4 regions of the Williamsia sp. Y853 genome follow, and region 1 is predicted to be linked to each of the others. Evidence: riboswitches for the same ligand, from Rfam matches in the RefSeq annotation. Region 1 holds a riboswitch; each other region holds the start of a gene.
The links. A riboswitch is a leader RNA that binds a small molecule or an ion and turns the genes downstream of it on or off. The one in region 1 is predicted to bind S-adenosylmethionine.

Region 2: it holds a riboswitch for S-adenosylmethionine, as region 1 does, so the genes downstream of both, AC1TPF_RS13005 (bifunctional o-acetylhomoserine/o-acetylserine sulfhydrylase) here and AC1TPF_RS21345 (aminotransferase class V-fold PLP-dependent enzyme) in region 1, are expected to answer to the same signal.
Region 3: it holds a riboswitch for S-adenosylmethionine, as region 1 does, so the genes downstream of both, AC1TPF_RS06695 (aminotransferase class V-fold PLP-dependent enzyme) here and AC1TPF_RS21345 (aminotransferase class V-fold PLP-dependent enzyme) in region 1, are expected to answer to the same signal.
Region 4: it holds a riboswitch for S-adenosylmethionine, as region 1 does, so the genes downstream of both, AC1TPF_RS15735 (LLM class flavin-dependent oxidoreductase) here and AC1TPF_RS21345 (aminotransferase class V-fold PLP-dependent enzyme) in region 1, are expected to answer to the same signal.

What each region holds. Positions count from the first base shown of each region.
Region 1 is NZ_JBXCJC010000004.1:172,432-175,633, forward strand. Features, by position in the region: gene AC1TPF_RS21340 (ABC transporter substrate-binding protein) at 1-1,309, opposite strand, end outside; SAM riboswitch class IV at 1,423-1,540, opposite strand; SAM riboswitch class IV at 1,731-1,843, shown strand; gene AC1TPF_RS21345 (aminotransferase class V-fold PLP-dependent enzyme) at 1,931-3,130, shown strand; gene AC1TPF_RS21350 (PP2C family protein-serine/threonine phosphatase) at 3,127-3,202, opposite strand, start outside.
Region 2 is NZ_JBXCJC010000002.1:217,795-220,996, reverse strand. Features, by position in the region: gene metX (homoserine O-acetyltransferase MetX) at 1-528, opposite strand, end outside; gene AC1TPF_RS13005 (bifunctional o-acetylhomoserine/o-acetylserine sulfhydrylase) at 503-1,819, opposite strand; SAM riboswitch class IV at 1,876-1,985, opposite strand; gene AC1TPF_RS13000 (cutinase family protein) at 2,184-3,202, shown strand, end outside.
Region 3 is NZ_JBXCJC010000001.1:1,413,802-1,417,003, reverse strand. Features, by position in the region: gene AC1TPF_RS06700 (hypothetical protein) at 1-493, opposite strand, end outside; gene AC1TPF_RS06695 (aminotransferase class V-fold PLP-dependent enzyme) at 490-1,302, opposite strand; SAM riboswitch class IV at 1,334-1,449, opposite strand; gene AC1TPF_RS06690 (DedA family protein) at 1,517-2,158, opposite strand; gene AC1TPF_RS06685 (O-succinylhomoserine sulfhydrylase) at 2,205-3,202, opposite strand, start outside.
Region 4 is NZ_JBXCJC010000002.1:810,160-813,361, forward strand. Features, by position in the region: gene AC1TPF_RS15730 (LLM class flavin-dependent oxidoreductase) at 1-686, opposite strand, end outside; gene AC1TPF_RS15735 (LLM class flavin-dependent oxidoreductase) at 771-1,838, opposite strand; SAM riboswitch class I at 1,871-1,965, opposite strand; gene AC1TPF_RS15740 (MarR family winged helix-turn-helix transcriptional regulator) at 2,472-2,936, opposite strand; gene AC1TPF_RS15745 (VOC family protein) at 3,072-3,202, shown strand, end outside.

The DNA of each region.
Region 1 (3,202 bases):
TGATCTGGTAGTCGACACCGATCTTCTTGGCGGACGACTGCACCTGCTCGAGCAGGGTGTCGCGTTGTTCGCGAGCGTATTCCTTGAGGAAGGGATGCACGACGGTCAGACGCTTTCCGTCCTTGGTGCGGTAGCCGTCGCCGTCGCGTGCGGTCCAGCCGGCTTCGTCGAGAAGCTGATTGGCTTTGTCCTCGTCGTAGACGTACGCCGACTCACTGGCCTTGTTGTAGCCGACCGTGGCGGGGCTCAAGGTGTTCTTCGCGGGCTGGAAGACGCCGAAGTAGAGCTTGTCGACGATGGTGTCCCAGTCGATTCCGGCCCGGAAGGCTTCGCGGACCTTGATGTCGGAGAAGACGCCGGCCTGTGTGTTGGGGTAGTAGTTGTAGTTTCCGCCCGGAGCCTGGACCGTCTCGACGGAATAGCCGGGTGTGTCCTTGAGCGCGCTGACGTTGACCGGCGGGACGCTGGCAATCGCATCGACCTGATTGCTGGTCAAAGCGCCGTAGCGAGAGGAGTCTTCGGGGATCTCCTGGATGCTGATGGCTGCCAGGTGTGCCTTGCCGGAGTGGTCGGCGTTGCCCGGACCCCAGTTGTAGGCCTCGTTGCGGGTGTAGTCGATGCCCTTGTTCGGGGTGTAGCCGGCTTCACTGACAAACGGCCCGGTGCCGACGATCTTGCTGCACAGGGCATCTGTTCCCTGAGTCAGGGTGGAGGGGGCCTCGATGCCGAGGTATGCCGAGGCCGCGGAGGGAAGGAAGGCCGAATTCGGCTCGGAGAAGGTGACTTCCACGTGCGTCGGGTCGATGACGTTGGTGCCGGCGTAGGTGGCGATGGTGTTGGCCGCGAGTTGGGACTTGGTGTTGGGGTCGACGATGTGGTCGAGGTTGGCCTTGACTGCGTTGCCGTCGAACTTTTCTCCGTTGGAGAAGGTGACGTCGTCGCGGAGGGTGAAGGAGTAGGTGAGCTGGTCGGGGGACACGCTCCACTCGGTGGCGAGCCAGGGGTCGAGGCTGCCGTCGGTGTTGAGGGCGACAAGAGAGTCGAGGATCGGGCGGGAGAAGAAGCCGGCGACGTCGGCAGGGCTCTGATGGGGGTCGATGCAGCCGCCGGGACTGCTGTTGATGGCAAACCGAAGGGTGCCGCCGTCGACGGGATCACCGGTGGCCGTCGCGGAATTATTGCTGTCGCCGGAGCCACAGGCGCTGGCGACAAGTCCGACCGTGAGAGCCGTAAGAATCGTGGCCTTGCTCAGATGACCCGGTCCGGGATGCACCCGTCTCAATCGGCCGGCAGCAGGTGTTCGGGACATCGGTTTTCTCCTCGTGAATGCAATGGGCGTGGCAGGTGCTCAGGATTCGATCGCGTGGTGCGTTGAACAAGGTCATCAAGCTTCCGGAAATCTCTTCGGGCTCGCTTGCGTGAACCCCGCGCTTGCCCCATGCCGGTGAAGGCTGGGGCCGTGTCTGTCATCCAGGGCACCCCGCCGCGGTGGAGGGTTGCCGACCAGCAAGCTGGAACTTGGCGCTGATACTCGTTGACACAGGGCAGTTGTTGTCCACCAAGCGAATCCGGGCATCATGTGGGTATGCCCGGGCAGGGGATTTCAACTGTTGGACAGAACCATACTCACGCTCCTGCGGAAATCCGATGGATGCGCGGAGTTCCGATCGCCGAGAAGTTAAAGCACATGGGTATGGACGACGCCGTAAAAGTCTGTTAGCGTCGGCGTCGGTCACGAGTACCAGCGAATAGCCCCGGCTTGCTGGTCAGCAACCCTCCATCGCGGCGGGGTGCTCCGGGTGAAGACCTGGCCTGTTCGAACCCGAACAGGCAAGCGCGGACCCCCCACGTCCGAGTTCCGAACTGCTCCATCGGCAGGTTCGAAACTTGGTGCGTGCGGAATCCCTGACACCGGAAGCTGGTGTGAGATATGAGCACTGCAACACTGAATCGAACCCTGAATGCTCTTGCAGCGATAGAAGGTTCGGACACCCAGGCGCCATTGCGGGATGGCTCGACCACGCGATACGTCAACTTCGACTACGCGGCGAGTGCACCGGCGTTGTGCAGCGTGGTCGAGAGAATCACACAATTGCTTCCGACCTACTCGAGCGTGCATCGGGGCGCGGGCTACGCATCGCAGGTCACGACGCAGGCGTACGAGACCGCCCGTGAGCAGGTCGCGGACTTTGTCGGTGCCGGCGAGCAGCACTGCCTGATCTTTACGCGGAACACCACCGATTCGCTGAACCTCCTGGCCCGCTGTGTGCCGGGAAAGGTCGTCGTCCTCGATCTGGAACATCATTCAAATCTGTTGCCGTGGAGTGACGTTCACGTGGTCCGTGCCGCGAATACGCTGGCCGCGACGATCGTTCGCGTGGAGACCGCACTGATAGAGACCGGTGCGGCGTTGCTGGCGGTCACCGGTGCTTCCAACGTCACCGGCGAGATCTTGCCGATCGGTGAACTGGCAGATCTTGCGCACCGCAACGGCGCTCGGATCGCTGTCGACGGAGCGCAGTTGGTTCCGCACCGCAGGGTGGACATCACTGCAGGCGGCATCGACTACCTGGCCTTTTCAGGACACAAGACCTACGCGCCTTTCGGGGCCGGAGTGCTTGTCGGACTGCGGGATTGGCTGGATGCGGCCGACCCGTACCTCGCAGGCGGCGGTGCCGTACTCAATGTCACCGAGCAGGACGTGAAGTGGGCGCCCGCGCCTGCCCGTCATGAAGGCGGTTCGCCCAACGTCCTGGGTGCGGCTGCGCTCGCGGCGGCCTGCGTCGAGATCGAATCCCTCGGGGAGGCTGTTGTTTCCCATGAAACGTCACTCACCGACCGGTTGCGCAATGGTCTGGCGGAGATCCCGGGCGTGCATGCCCTGAAGATCTTCACCGACAGCACCGATGCCGTTGGCGTTGTCAGCTTTGTCGTCGACGGGCATCGGGCATCTGAGGTGGCAGCCCATCTCTCGGCCGAACACGGCATCGGGGTGCGCGATGGACGATTCTGCGCCCACCCGCTTCTGGACCGTCTGGGCCACGGCTCAGGGGCTGTACGCGCCAGCCTCGGCCTCGGTTCGACCTCCGAGGACGTCGACCTTCTGCTCGCCGCCCTCCGAACCCTCTAGACCCCGGGGTGGGGGACACTCAGTGCGATGAGCGCGGTGTCGTCTTCGAGCCCGGCACCGAAACTGTCGAGC
Region 2 (3,202 bases), on a different contig from region 1:
GGCGCCACCCATCGAGCCGCCGATGACGGCTGCGACGGTATCGATCTGCAGCGCGTCGAGCAATGCGACCTCGGCGCGGACCTGATCGAGCACGGTGATGTTGGGGAACCGTGAACCCCACACCTGCCCGTCGGAATCCAGTGATGCAGGGCCGGTGGAACCGCCGCATCCACCGAGGACATTCGCCGAGACGACACACCACTCGTCGGTGTCGACTGCGGCGCCCGGACCGATCAGCCCGTCCCACCAACCGGGGGCGGGCTGATCGGGACCGGCGGGTCCGGTTGCGTGGGAGTCGCCGGTCAGGGCATGCAGAGCCAGAACTACGTTGTCGCGGGTGGGCGAGAGTGTGCCCCAGCGCTGAAACGCCAGGGTCACATTCTCGATCTGTCCACCGTTGTCCAGCGAAATCGGGCCGACCGGCACACTGGTCAGCTGCCCATCGGGCAGGGATTCCCAGTCCGGATGGATTCGTGGTGGCGTGTGCGGGTCGATACTCACCTCACTTGGCCGCAGCGAAGCCTGCATCGAGGTCGGCGAGGATGTCGACGACGTTCTCGATGCCGACAGCCAACCGGACCAGGCCGGGGGTCACGCCTGCGGCCAGCTGCTCTTCAGCGATCAGCTGGGAGTGGGTGGTCGAGGCGGGATGGATGACCAGCGAGCGCACATCACCGATGTTGGCGACATGGCTGTGCAGGACCAGTGCGTCGACGAACTTCTTGCCCGCGTCCACGCCGCCGACGATCTCGAAGCCGATGATCGCGCCCTGGCCGCGCGGAGCCAATTCCTGGCCTCGCTTGTACCAGCGCGAGGATTCGAGTCCGGCGTAGGCCACCGACTCCACCTGCGGGTGCTCTTCCAGGTACTTGGCCACCGCCTGGGCGTTCGACACGTGGCGTTCGATCCGCAGGCTGAGTGTTTCCAGGCCCTGGGCGATGAGGAACGCGTTGAACGGCGAGATGGCGGCACCGGTGTCGCGCAACCACTGCACGCGGGCCTTGAGGGCGTAGGCCGGAGCACCGAGGTCGGCAAAGATCGCACCGTGGTAGCTCGGGTCCGGGGTGGTGAATCCGGGGAACAGGTCTACACCGTCACGCTGGCCCCGCCAATCGAAGGTGCCGCCGTCGACGATCACGCCGCCGATCGCGGTGCCATGTCCACCAAGGTATTTCGTGGCCGAATGCACCACGATGTCGGCGCCGTGCTCCAGCGGGTTGATCAGGTACGGGGTGGCGACGGTGTTGTCGACGATCAATGGCAGGCCGGCCTCGTGGGCGACGGCGGAGATGCCGGGGAGATCGAGGATCTCGTTGTTCGGGTTCGAGATCGTCTCACCGAACAGCGCCCGGGTGTTGGGCTGGATGGCCGCGCGCCAGCTGTCGAGGTCTTCGGGATCTTCGACGAAGCTGACCTGGATTCCGAGCTTGGGCAGCGTGTAGTGGAAGAGGTTGTACGTACCGCCGTACAGTCGCGGGCTCGACACCACGTGACCGCCGTTTTCGACGATGTTCAGGATCGAGTAGGTCTCGGCGGCCTGACCCGACGCGACGAGCAGAGCCGCCACGCCACCTTCGAGGGCTGCGATTCGCTGCTCGACGGCGTCCTGGGTGGGGTTCATGATGCGCGTGTAGATGTTGCCGGGCTCGGCCAGACCGAAGAGGTTGGCGGCGTGCTCGGTGTCGCGGAACGTGTACGACGTTGTCTGGTAAATCGGCAGGGCACGGGCAGAGGTTGCCGAATCAGGGCTCTGGCCAACATGGACCTGTTTGGTTTCAAAGCTCCAGTTGTCAGCCGGATTGACGTCGGTGTCAGACATGTAGGACTTCTCTTTCATGGTCGGTAGACATCCAATTAGAGGGTCCGACCTTTCGGACCCCGCGCTTGCCGCGGCGAACCGCAACCTGGTCGTCACCCGGAGCACCCCACCGCGGTTGGAGGGTTGCCGGTCAGCTAGCCGGGGCTTGTCGCTGACACTCAGGACCTGGCCAAAAGGATATAACACGCGGTTCCTGTTCAAAAAAGCGTTCAGCGCACGGAGATTCTGCGATTCGCCACCAGCCGGATGCCCCTGTACTACGTTCATGCGATTGGCCATTGTCAATGTCCACCGTAACTTTGGTGAACTGCCTCGAAATGCTTGAGGCCGTCGGTGATTCGAAACAACTGGGGCTGCTGTGGGTGTGAGGACGAAGCCTGATCGCGCTGTTCCGAAACCGGCCGGCCGACGGGTGGCGGCGCTGGCATCCGGAGCGGCTGCGGTCGCGCTGCCCGTGTTGACCTTCCTCGGGAGTGCTCCAGGGCTCGCGGCCCAGGCGCAGGCGTACGACTGTGGTGACGGCGTCGTGTTCGTGGTGGCCGGAACCGACGATCCGAACTTCCTGCACACCATAGGGGTGGAGACCCGCTACAGCGCCCGGGGCTACGTGATCAAACGCGTCGACTATCCGGGGACCTTCTGGCCACTCGGTGCACAGAGTTACGACGAGAACATCGACATCGGACAAGCCGCGCTCACCCAGGATGTGGCGACCTATCAGGCCAACTGCCCGGGCAACCCGGCCGTCATCGCCGGCTATTCGCAGGGGGCCCGGATCGCAGGCGATGTACTGGCCGACATCGCGGCAGGCAAGGCCGACGGCGTGACCTCGGTCGGAGTGTCGGGCGAGCTCTATTCCGACCCTCGGCGACGCGGCACAAACGACGGTGCCGGAGCCGAGGTCAACCTCATCAATGCGTATCCGGGTGCGATGCTCGATGGTTCGCGCGACGGCGACTTCGGCGACATGCCGGTGTATTCGGTCTGCATCGATGGTGACCCGGTCTGTGACATACCCGACCCGCGGCGAGATCCGATCGGGGCATTGGACGCGTTGCTGGGCTTCTGGGTCAAGCACCACAACTATGGCGACATCATGACGGCAGGCCCGGGGGTGGCTGTGGGCACCGACGGGATCACCGTCATCGAGGGTCCCGACGGTGCCACGGTGATCTTCATCGCCGCCGATCCCTCACTCACCACTGTGCTGGCGCAGGTCGGACTGCCCAATCTGCTGCGCCCGGTGATTCTGGATTTCCCCTATGCCGAACCGGAGGTCATCCGGCCGATCTCCCGCGCGATCATGGGCTTGCTGCCTGCGCTCCCGCAGCTCGGGCATGGTGCGTATCTGACCGACCTGTACACGGTCCGGGACGCGCTGTC
Region 3 (3,202 bases), on a different contig from region 1:
CAGCCCGCTCGAGCAGACCGGGCAGCACCTGATCGGCGATGAGCTGCGCCGAGCCGGGCCGATCGCCTGTTTGTCCCTGGTCGAGGGGCCGCAGGATGACCGCATCGGCGACCTCGGCGGCGTAGATGTCGACAATCAGCGTCAGGAGTCCGTTGGCGGTGCCGACATAGCGCACGGTGTCGCCGAATCGCGACTCCCCCAGCCGGAGGAGCTCGGCCCGAGCGGTGGCCGCGTCTTCGGCGATCACCACGTCTATCTCCAACGCCACCAGCAGGTCAGCGGGATCCTCACCGAGGTCCTGCCATCCGGCGCGCAACGCAGCCCGCTCCTTGATGCCGCCGCGCAAGTCCGGCTGGCGGATCCGACGGACCGCCGAACTCCGCGCATCGGCCGGACGGCGCCCGCTCCAGGCGATCGGATGGTCGTCACCGTCGATGGCAACCAGCAGTTCGGGGCGCGTCCGCGGGGTGGTGGCACTACTGATCTCGGTCATGACTTCTCCTGCTCGAAAACATTCTCGGTGAGTGAGTTCAGTTGCCGGGCAAGCTCATCGATGCTGGTGCCGGCACCCCAGCGGATGATTACGGGTTCGGAACGGCCCGCAACGGTGAGCGAGGCGATTCCCACCCTGTCCCGGGCATCGGGCCACAACTGGAGCCGGCGGTTACCGGGAAGCCGGGCCGCCTGGGCGTCGAGCCACTCCGACAACGCCTGCTCGTGGAGGCCGACCCACTCGTAGCCGAGGTCGGCCAACGCCCGGGCCGGGGAATGACCGGTGCTGATGTCGTCGACGTCGGCCCGGGCGTCTGCGAGCCAGTCGCCGCGCCCAACAACCACAGCCGGGCCGGCCATGGACCGGCCGGACAACACGAGGTAGTCGATTCCATGGCTGGTCAGATTCACGGCCCGCCGGGGGACGATCTCGCTGCCGTCGACCAGCAGTCGCGCGCCGCGTCGGTGTGCGATCGCTGCCAGGGCGGGCAACGGCAGAACTTCGCCGGTGGCCTCGGCCACCGCGGGGACGATCAGGAGTGCGGCCGGTCGACGTTCGAGTTCACTGTCCACCGCGGCGAGGGTGGTCCTCAGATCAATCTGCGCCGGCATCACACGGTCAGCGCCTTCAGACGTGGTGGCCGCGAGGTCGGCCGTCAGATCGAGTGTCAGGACGTCACCTGGTGCAACACCGGCGACCAGCGCAACGGCCTCGGCAAGTTCGGACGCGAACAGAACTCGATCGGTCGGACGCGCCTTCACGAACCGGGCGATGTCTTCCCTGAGATCACTGGTGGAGGAGCTTGTCACCCGCATCCCCTTCGGATCAGGACTCCGCCGGAGTCCGCGCTTGCCGCCGTCCGAACAGACAGCGGCCAGGTTGTCACCCGGAGCACCCCGCCGCGAATGGAGGGTTGCCGGCCAGCAAGCCGGGGCTTGTCGCTGGCACTCATCACCGATAACCACATTGCAGCGCCATTGATTTCCCTGTCAAATGACAAACCTTTAAAACGCGGCGTGAATGTTATTCCGCGCTGGCAGAGGACTTTTGTGACCTACTCCGGTGTCGCCACCAGCGAAAGAAGAAATAGACGGACATGAGTACGCCCGCACTAACCGCCAGATAAAACATCAGCGTTGCCCCGACCGTCTCGCCGACCGCATAGCCGATGATGCACACCGCGCTCACCCAGACGACGCCGCCCGCGACATTCGCAAGCAAATATTGACGCGTCGGCATCTTGCTCATCCCGGCCACAAACGGGGTGACTGTGCGGACGTATCCGATCCAGCGCGCCCCGATCACGGTGGCGACCCCGCCGTGGCGGATGAGTTCCTCGGCCTTTTGCCAGCGTTCTCGCCCAACCCACCCACCGAAGCGGGTTTCGGTGATGCGGCCGCCGGATCTGCGGCCCATGGAATAGCCCGTCCAGTCACCGAGTACCGCCGCAATGCAGGCACCGACTATCAGCCACACGATGTTGGTCTGGCCGACGGCGGCTGCCACGCCACCGGCAAGCAGGACTGTCTCACCGGGCATGATCAGGCCGAGGAGCGCGGCCGCCTCGCAGTAGATGACGATGAAGACCACGAGGTACACCGCCCACGGCGGCGTCGACTGCACGATCGAGATGACCCAATCGGCCAGCGAGTGAAAAATGCCCACCCTCCGATCTCCGGTGACGACCTCAGGTGGCGTCGTCCGACTCCCGCTACAGGGCCTGGTCCAGGTCCTTCAACAAATCATCCACACCTTCGAGCCCGACCGACAGCCTGACCAGCGAATCGGACAGCCCGATCGCGGCCCGGCCCTCGGGTCCCATCGCCCGGTGGGTGGTGGTGGCCGGGTGCGTGATCAACGACTTCGAGTCCCCGAGGTTGTTCGAGATGTCAATGATCTGCAGACCGTCGAGCAGCTCGAACGCGCGCGCCTTTCCGGATGCCGAGTCCGTGTCGGCGAGTTCGAACGTCACCACGGTGCCACCACCGGACATCTGCTTCTTCGCCAGATCATGCTGCGGATGTGACTGCAGGAACGGATATCTCACCCGCGCAACCCGCGGATCGGCTTCCAGGAATTCGGCGATGCGCAATGCCGCGGCGGTCGAATGATCCACCCGCAACCGCATGGTTTCGAGTCCCTTGAGCAACGTCCAGGCGTTGAAGGGGCTCAGCGCCGGACCGGTGTGCCGCATCAGGGTCTGCACCGGACCGTCGATGTACTCCTTGGTTCCGAGCACTGCCCCGCCCATCACCCGGCCCTGGCCGTCGATGTGTTTGGTACCCGAATACACGATCACGTCGGCACCGAGCTCGAGGCCGCTCTGCAGGAGCGGGGTCGCAAAGACGTTGTCCAGCACAACCTTTGCACCGGCGGCGTGGGCGAGTTCGCAGACGCGCTCCACATCGACCAAGGTCTGCATCGGGTTCGACGGGGTCTCGAAGAACACCGCGTCAGTCGGCTTCGACAGTGCCTGTTCCCACTGTTCGATGTCTTCTCCGTCGACAAAGACGGTTTCGATGCCCCAGCGGGGAAGGATCTCGTTGCACACGACAAAGCACGAACCGAACAGGCTGCGCGCAGCCACCAGCCGGTCACCCGTCTTGAGCAGCGCACCGAGCGCCACGAAGACCGCCGCCATGCCACTGGCGGTGGCGAAACACGCCTCGGCACCCTCGAGCTGACGGAGCCGCTCCTGGAACATGGCCA
Region 4 (3,202 bases), on a different contig from region 1:
GCGACCTGTAATCGCGGGCGCCCTTCACGACCTGCGGCCTTCGCAGACGCGGTGATCGACGCGATCTGCTCGGCCGTGTTTTCGAGGGGTTCACCCCACAGCGCGTAGATATCTGCCTCCGCGCCGCCGACCGCATAGGCCGCCGACGACGACCCGCCGAAGGAGATGTCGGGCCGAGGCTGCGCAACCGGGAAGACATCGGAGACGAAGTCGTTGAACCGGTAGTAGGTGCCGTTGTGGTCGAACGGTTCCCGGCTGGTCCACACCTTCTTGACGATCTGGATGTACTCCCGGGTGCGTTCGTACCGCTGGTCTTTCGACAGGAAGTCACCCTCCCGCTGCTGTTCGCTGTCGTTGCCGCCGGTGATGAAGTGCACCGTCACCCGTCCCGCGGAGATCTGGTCGAGTGTTGCGAAGGTTTTGGCGGCGAATGTCGGGTACGAGACATTGGGACGGTGTGCCAGCAGGATCTCGATGCGTTCGAGATTGCTCGCGATGTATGAGGCGGCCGCCGCAGGTTCAGGAGCACCGGCACCATAGGCGAACAGGATCCGGTCCCATCCGAAATCCTCGTGTGCACGAGCGAGTTTGAGCGTGTACTCCCTGTCGAAGGAGCCGGCGGTGGTACGAGGGTGGATCTCGGTGCCGTCATTCGTGGCAGCGATCCCCAGGAACTCTACTGGCATGTTTGTCCTTTTCGATGTGTCAGATGAAGTGCGCGAAGATGCGCCGACCGATACGCATCGACGGCGGGAGCCGGGTCGAAGCGGTCATGTCAGAGCCTCCAACGCGACGGGAGTGGAGATCGGGCGGCTCGGGATCTCACGTCTGAGCACCGGTGCGATCTCGGACTGGAAGAGTTCGAGCGAGTCGCGATGCTGGGAGTCTGTGAGGCCGCTGGCGTCAGCGTGCAGATGCATGACCTCATGACCGAACTTCTCGTGATATCGCAACACTTTGTCGATCACCTGCTGCGGGCTCCCGAGCAGAAGTGAGCTTCGTTCGATGGCGTCCTCGAGGGTCGGAAACACCAGCGGCAGACCGAATGACCCGATTCTCGCCAAGGTGGCGTCGAAGATCGGGCGGTATGTGTCGATCGCATCCTGCGAGTTCTTGGTGGCGTAGTACCCGGCCGATCCCGCACCCACGAGAGCATCCGCCGGATCGTGCCCGTATGCCGCCCACCGCGCTCGGTAGTGGTCGATCAATTCGGCATAGGGTTCGATCGGATTGGTGACGTTGGCCGAGAACAGCGGATCTCCGTAAAATGCTGCCAGATCGACTGATTCACGGCTGGTGGCGCTGCCGTGCCAGACGCGAATCTTCTTCTGCAGCGGGCGGGGCAGGGCCTCGGCGTCGGTCAACGACGGCCGGTACTTGCCCGTCCAGGTGACCGTGTCGTCCTCCCACAACCGTCGGAAGAGTTCGTAGCCTTCCCGGTTGCGCTCCCACTGGTCGGCCTCGGTGACGTGGAACAGCTTGGCCTGCGCGGCGCCGTTGCCCTTGCCGATCATCAGTTGCAGTCGGCCACCGGAGAGGTTGTCGAGGGTCGAGTAGTCCTCGAAGGCGCGAACCGGATCGAGCAGACTGAGCGTTGTCACCGCGGTGAACAGCGCGATGGTCGAAGTCCGTGCGGCGATGTTACTGAGCACAACCGGTGGCGACGAGGAGATGAACGGCCTCTCGTGCCGCTCGCCCACCCCGAAACCGTCGAAGCCCAATTCCTCTGCGAGAACCGCGTTGTCGATCACTTCTCGAAACCGCTCCGCCGGGGTCACGGTCTCGCCGGACAACGGGTGAGGCGTGTGGGTGATCAGACTGATCAACAGAAACTTCACCCGGACTCCTGAACTGACGGCATGGCACACAACCTTCATCGGTCCCGGCAGTAGCACCCGCACCCGCCGAGGCGGGGGGTTGCTGCGACGTCAGCGAGCCGGGTCTCTCAATCGCTCTTGATGATCCTTGTGCACAGTAAGCCGGTGCCCATAACGCGTCAAACGATGAATCAACTTGCCCGACAGACAGTGTGAGTCACGTTGGTCCCGCCATCAGGGATGTTCAGCCCTTTCCGGCGAACGGACCGATGGACTTTCTGAAGCATTGCCGCAGCACAACAGCCTCCAGGGCGATCCGGTCGGTGCGCGGTGATCGCAGGCCGTCCGGCACGACGCGTCATGACCACCCGCCGTGGAACGGTTAGATTCAGTCAGGTTCAAACCCCACGCCATCTTTTGATGGCCATCGGAATCGTGCGCCCAGGTCGCCGGACCCGCTATGGCTTGTTGCCCTCGTCTTCGATGATCCTGGGGGCTGCGACGCCAAACAGAACAAACGCGATCTCCCGATCTGCCATCAGCGAGGACCGGTCGGCGCCCGGGAGTACAAGAGGTTCGGCAAGATGCTTGTACCCGCAATGACTTTTCACCGCCACACCGCAGCCGGGATGACTTGTCGATCGAACCGGCCGTCTACTCGGGCGCCTGCAGCAGGTGTTCGCGTGTGTCGGCGAATGCTCGCCCCAACACGGCAACGTCGCGCGGACTGAGCAGGTCGAACATGTTTCGCCTGACCTCGGCGACATGTCCGGGGCTCGCCGACGCCAGCTTCTGCATCCCGGCGTCGGTCAATTCCGCCATCATGCCGCGTTTGTCGTCTTCGCATTCGACGCGAAGCACCCATCCGGCGTCGACCAGACGGCCGATTGCCCTGGTGGCGCCACTTCTCGTGGTCGTGATCGCATCAGCCAGATCCCGCATGCGCAGTCGGTGCTGCGGCGCCTCGGACAAGATGACCAGCAATTCGAAGTCGGTGAACGACAAACCCGCATCCCTGGCGAGCTGCTGATCGAGCGTCCGCAGCAGCAACCGGGTCGCATCCAGGTACGCGCGCCACGTCCGCTGCTCGTCCTCGCTGAGCCACTGTGTTGATTCCACGACTAGAGCATAGCCAAAGTAGTTGACAAGGCAACCAGTTGCGGTACGCTACCGAAGTAGTTGAGCACGCAACCATTTACCTCTGCCCACACGAAGCGCACACTGGATGAAGACCCCCGCACGGAAGGACCGGCCATGAGCACCGCCGACATCGACGAGAAGCGCCTGCAGGAATATGCGGGCAAGCGTGAGGCGATCCGCGCCGAACACCTGATACCCGCCGAATCCCGGCCGGCCTCCTCTGCTCGCGGTCTGCACCACACCGC